DNA from 2 places in the Paenibacillus sp. AN1007 genome. Region 1 is predicted to be linked to the other one. Evidence: riboswitches for the same ligand, from Rfam matches in the RefSeq annotation. Region 1 holds a riboswitch; the other holds the start of a gene.
The links. Region 1 has a riboswitch for S-adenosylmethionine ahead of ABXS70_RS02040 (methionine ABC transporter ATP-binding protein). Riboswitches for the same ligand answer to the same signal wherever they lie in the genome.
Positions count from the first base shown of each region.

Region 2: another riboswitch for S-adenosylmethionine. It lies ahead of mmuP (S-methylmethionine permease); the one in region 1 lies ahead of ABXS70_RS02040 (methionine ABC transporter ATP-binding protein).

Region 1 covers NZ_CP159992.1:456,969-460,130, reverse strand. Annotated here, with positions in the region: gene ABXS70_RS02045 (methionine ABC transporter permease) at 1-347, opposite strand, end outside; gene ABXS70_RS02040 (methionine ABC transporter ATP-binding protein) at 347-1,381, opposite strand; SAM riboswitch class I at 1,503-1,641, opposite strand; gene ABXS70_RS02035 (Cthe_2314 family HEPN domain-containing protein) at 1,815-2,534, opposite strand; gene ABXS70_RS02030 (heme A synthase) at 2,787-3,162, opposite strand, start outside.
Region 2 covers NZ_CP159992.1:140,578-143,739, reverse strand. Annotated here, with positions in the region: gene mmuP (S-methylmethionine permease) at 1-1,124, opposite strand, end outside; SAM riboswitch class I at 1,216-1,317, opposite strand; gene ABXS70_RS00610 (Ger(x)C family spore germination protein) at 1,404-2,606, opposite strand; gene ABXS70_RS00605 (spore germination protein) at 2,603-3,162, opposite strand, start outside.

The DNA of each region.
Region 1 (3,162 bases):
TCACGAAGTGTATTTTCTACTAGACGGCCAAAATACGGAGCGGCCGAGATAACTAGAGGTGGAATTACACCTAACACTCCGGTTGCAGTACCCACTAATGAACGGGTGAAAGGGATAATTGCAACAATTAATATGATGAAAGGTACAGAGCGCAAAATATTTACAATGACGGACAATATGATGTAGGTTATTCTTGATTTTGCTGATGCCGAGCGGCTCGTCATAAACAGGATTACCCCCAGCGGGAGACCTAGAATAACGGTAAATAAACCTGCTGCCGCCAAAATCTGCAGGGTTTCAATGGAGGCCGTGCCAACCTCTTCCCAGCGTACTTTGGAAAAATCCATTATCGCAGCACCTCCACATCAAGTCCTTCTGCGGTTAATTCAGACAAAGTCTGCTCAATCGCAGGGAAGTCACCCTCAAAACGTACCGTCAGCTGCCCATAAGGAACCTGCTTGATCGTAGAGATGGTGCCCTGCAGAATGGCAAAATCCACACCCGTTTTGCGAACGGTTCTCGACAAAATCGCTTCATACGTTTTATTTCCAAGAAAGGATACTTTGACTAGTTTGGAAGATACGCCTGTTGGCAGTTCGGTTCCGGCACTGTTTAAGACCGTTTCTTCGAGTGCCAGTCCGCCTTCGCTGTCACGTGAGACGAAATCCCGGGTAATCGCATGCTGCGGTTTCAGGAACACTTCTGTCACGGGTCCTTGTTCCACAATGCCGCCTTGGTGAATGACCGCCACCCGATCGCAGATATTCTGAATGACATGCATCTCATGTGTAATAAGTACTATGGTCAAGTTGTACTTTTCGTTGATATCCATAAGCAGCTTCAGTATCGAATTCGTTGTCTGCGGATCAAGTGCCGAGGTTGCCTCATCGCAGAGAAGTACACTCGGATCACTTGCCAGAGCTCTCGCTATACCTACCCGCTGCTTCTGTCCGCCAGACAGCTGTGCCGGATATTTACTGCTGTGCTGCTCCAGACCAACCAGTGCCAGCATTTCCTTCACCTTGCGATCAATCGCTTCCTTGGGGGTGTTCACCAGTTTTAACGGGAAAGCAACATTATCGTAAACCGTTGCAGAAGACAACAGATTGAAATGCTGAAAGATCATACCAATCCTGCGTCTTTGCTGCTGTAATTCGCTTTTACTCAGCTCGGTCAGGTTAATGCCATCGACCCAAACCTCACCCTCGGTCGGCCGCTCGAGCAAGTTGATACAGCGAATCAGCGTACTTTTCCCCGCACCCGAGTGACCGATCACACCGAATATTTCACCTTTTTGGATATTCAGATTGAGTTCTGACAACGCTGTAGTTGTTTTCCCGCGTTTGCCATATGTTTTGGTTAATCCAACCAGTTCAATCAATAGTACTGCTCCTTCCCCATCACCTACATATATCTTTACCCGAAGGAAGGGAAAACTCCCCTTTTAGCACAAAAAAAGAGCCCTTTGCAGATACAAAGACGGCTCTTCACGTGAAATGACCTTCTCATCTGCCAAAATCACACTTCATGATTCTGTAGGAATTAGCACCTAACACCTGAAATAAGAGACATTAAAGTCCATCATCGCAGATCGGTTGCCGGGCTTCATCGGGCCTGTCCCTCCGCCACTCTCGATAAGAGAAATATACAGTTGTAGAATTATATAGGTTCATGTAGTTCATCATATATAATGAGCGAACTGCATTAAATGCTTAATTACAGACACGATTCCATGTATGTTTCGATCTGGAACTCAGTATAGTCAAACTATTCCGATTTGTCAAATGGTATTATTTTCGGAGTCTGTCATGCCATTAACGTCTCGCACCCTGCTTACGCCAAATTTTATTGATGTATCGATACGCTGTATGCAGCGTTTCACAGACCATATCCACACCCTGCTGCATCTCAAGCAGATGCTGATCCAGATCCTCCAGCTTCACCTTCCCCTGCATCGTTTGATGCAGCTGCCACAAATCATCCTGCATCTCAGAATTCATATAATGTATCTCCATATTACGCCGCTTACGCAGACGGCTCATCGGTTCACGGTATTTATCCTTAATCTGAATGAGCTGCAGTGCCAATGCATGATGCTCCCGGTGATAATCAAACTGCCTCAGAACGGTATAATACGAGAAATGCACCTTCGTTTTGGACGTATTCAATTGAAAAATTTCATTTAATACGGTGCCCAATTTGTCCAAAATCGCGAAACATCTTATGAACGCGTCTTTGTAAAAATAAACATAACGAGCATACTCCGCTTTTTCCGCTGCACTCATATCTTCCGTGGAACCGGCCACCACTTTTTGACGAAAATGGGCTGCAGCAAAACAGCTCTGCTCCAGTTCATCCAACGAGGAGATCAGTCCTTGAGTCCATACATACAATTTCCGATAGTCATGATTCGGGTCATGATCCACATGCATCTGCCGCTCAAAAGATTCCAGCGTAAATGCCATAGTATCCATAGCTTCCTTCAATAATCCCTGATTAACCCGGGGCTTTTCACCAAGTAAAGTTCGCAGCATAGATGCCCTCCTCTTTCTCGCTGATCCTACAAAATATATATCGTCACAGCTGATCAACTGCTGAAGGCCGAAGCAAAAGTTCCCGAATTCCATCATCATTACAGCTTCGTTTAGGTTGCCCTGCAGCCTCAAACATCAAACAAAAGTCCACCTATCCAATGATGTACATCACCGGATGGTGGACTTTACAGCAAAATCCAGTACAGTTATTGATGCATTATACAGCATCACTATTTGTAGCGAAAAAACCTTTTAGAACCGGTTAACCGGTCGATGGAGCTTGTACACAAGGAAACTCATATAGGTCAAAATCCCGAAGAGTATGGCAATGTCCAGCATATGTGCCAGCGCCACAAACATGTAAACCTCTGGGCGGCTGATCGTCCACATCATGAACATACCGATGACCACTTGTAACAGAATCAAGACTACAGATAGTACACCAAGTGTCCGCAGTTCACGGTTATCAGGGTGTTTACGATAAGCAAAATGCCCCAGAATAGCAATAACAATAACAAGTGATACAGCTGCCAGACGATGGGCAAACGCAACAGCTACCCCGCCGGAGAGCTCTGGAACGATCTGTCTGTTACAAAGGGGGAATCCGGAACAACCTCCGGCTGAGTCC
Region 2 (3,162 bases), 320 kb from region 1:
GCCACTACCGCAAGACCCGAGATGGAGACAAGTGTAATATAGACCGTCCCGGGTGCAATGATGCTGGACAGTAAAGCCAAGGCGCCGCCAGCCATGCTGAGCACAAGCGCATTGAACGGTACTCCGCTTTTCGTCAGGCGGGCAAACCATGGAGAAATCGTCTTTTTATCTGCCAGTGACCAGAGCATCCGTGAGGAAGCATACAGTCCCGAGTTGGCCGCTGACAGAATTGCTGTTAAAATGACAAAATTCATAATGTCCGCCGCATACGGGACACCAACCCGCTCCATGACAGCCACAAATGGACTTTCCAGCACACTCGCATCCGACATCGGCAGTAATGCAGACAGTATGACAATGGTCCCGATAAAGAAAATGATCAGGCGCCACAACGTGGTATGGATGGCTTTCGGAATCGTTTTTTCCGGATTTTCCGTCTCACCTGCGGCGATTCCAATCAGTTCCGTACCCGAGAAGGCAAAATTGACAGCCAGCATCGTCATCAGAATTGCAGTCGCGCCATGGGGAAACCACCCTGATGCGGTAATGTTAGAGAAGAACGGAGCCGGTGCAGCATCCGCCATGGGAATGATACCAAACATGGCGGCCCCGCCAAGAATAATAAAGATGATAATCGTCATCACCTTTACCAGGGAGAACCAGAATTCCGATTCTGCAAAAAGTTTGACCGTGAACGCATTAAACAGGAATATCATCAAGGCAAACAGTGCACTCCAGATCCAGACGTTCACGGACGGAAACCAGCGCTGCATAAGCAGCCCGGCGGCTGTGAATTCCGAACCCAGCGCCACGGTCCAGGTGAGCCAGTAAAGCCATGCCACAGTATACCCTGTAGCTGGTCCGATATATTTGGCTGCATAACTGTGGAATGCTCCTGTCTCGGGCATATGAACTGACAGTTCGCCAAGGCAGAGCATCACCAGATAGACCACCAATGCGCCAATCAGATAAGACAGAATCGTTCCAAGGGGTCCGGCCTGTTGAATGGTATACCCCGAGCTGAGGAACAGCCCAGTTCCGATGACGCCGCCAAGGGAGAGCATGACCACATGCCTTGTTTTCATTTTTCGCTGAAATTGACCTTTATCGCTGCTGTTCTCCATATGACCTGCTCCCTGCTTCTTCATCCAGAACAAACAAAAAAGACCCACTCTTTCCGAAGAGTGCGCCGCTGCTGACAAATAAAAACAAACGCTCCTATCTATCAGGCTTTCACCCGCTGGAATTAGCACAGTATCCTTCAGATCTGCTGCTGAGGTTTCTAAGGGCCAGTCCCTCCACCTCTCTGGATAAGAAAATGATTTTGTATAACTATATCGATTGACGCCTGATGTGTCAACATTTAAATACCAGCATCTCCGTACAGTCATACATGCATCAAATTATTCTGTAGAAGATCCCGGGTTCACCACACTCGTTTTGATCTCATACGTAATGGGCACTGTCGCAAACACCTCATCCCAGTTGTCTTTAACCTTCTTCCATGTTTTGGGGTAATGGATGCGGATGCTGTCCCGAAAACCGGCAACGTCAGCCTTATAGGTATGCTGGAGTTTGTAAAGCATCTGGTCAATCTGTTGGTCCACGATCTTGGCAAAATCCTTTTCCAGTTCCTTCAAATAAGCTCCCTTCTCTTCTTTTTCAGGAGCACGCCAGTCCTCCATTAACCAGCCTTCGGACTCTGCCTTGACGTGGAACGATATGTCGCCTCCGACCACCTTTGGAATGATTTTTATCTTTTTTTTCTTAATCTCATAAAGAATCGTGAAGCCTTCTTTACTGTATGTCTTTATGAGACCTCCGTGTTGATCGGGAATAATCCATGACAAAGCCTCAAGATCGGTTTGGCTGAGCTCTCCCACAAATTTCGTTGTTTTAGCTGCAAATATGCTGCCCCCGGAAAACTTATCCTCTCCCTCTGCATTGAGTACATTTTGCAGCAGGAAGCTGGACCCGGACTGCATCTGTGCATCCAGTTTGGCAAGGGAAACAGGCTCCAATATTTTATTGGATATATAGGAGTTGTTCATAATTCCCGTGAGATAGAAGGCTGGAATCCGGGAAGGATCTCTCGATGTGAGTACATCCAATGCTCGTTGATGACTGATCAGCACAAGACAGTTTGGGCGAATATCGTTATCCCGGAGCACAAAATCAAGCAGCTGTTTCAACCCGAATTTTTTAGCGATATCCTTGGAGATGACGATCACTTTCAGATGATGTCCAATAAGCGGACGATCTCTACGCAGGGAAAATTGACGAAAAATCTGAAGCATGGAGTCCCCCGTAAGTCGTTCGTTGGAGTAAGAGGATTTCCCCGCTGAAGGTGAACCTCCCTGTTCACTCTGCTGACCGCTGGATTTCCCTGGAGCAATCTGAACGGTTGCCGTGACATTGTCTTCTTTGGGATAGCGTCCTCCCTGAGCGGATATAATCTTTTCAAATTCGGTTTCCTCTCCAACATCAATTCCGAGACCGACATACAGACTCAACTCTTCAATCTCCCGGCTGCTCCAGCATCCCGAGATCAGACTGAGAATTAATAATGCCGAGATGATACGCAGCCACATACGGAGTGAGATCATGCTTGTTTACCTCCTTTTTTGCGAATAATGCTCAGCAGCAGCAGTACCAGGGGCATAATAGCAAACAACACGACAGACACATTGCCCAGCATGTCACCAAGTGCAAAGGTTTCATATACATTTTTAGGTATCATGGCTGCCAAATAGATGAACGGCAGAAGTACGTACATAATGGTGCGCATCTTTTTAGCTTTGAACAGATCACGAATTCCCACCGAAGCACAGTAGTGCGTGATGGCAAAGGTAGAGAAAATCTGCAAAATCCATATAACCAGCAGTAACGACTCAAAGCGTTCAAAAATCAACCCTTGAATCTCGAAACTACGAACCAAATCCAGTGTCGGCCAAGTTCTCGTTTTAATCCCGTCGAGGGACAGACTGCCGACGACCATAACTACCGTGATTAGATAGATCGCTGTAGATATCCCCAGCCCCCATGTCATCGCCTTATTGCTTTTTTTCGGGTTCTGCATGTATGCCGTAATGACCAGCATCACTTCGTAACCTGTATACGAAAGCAGTGAAGGTTTCAGTCCTTTAATGACAGGCATGAATC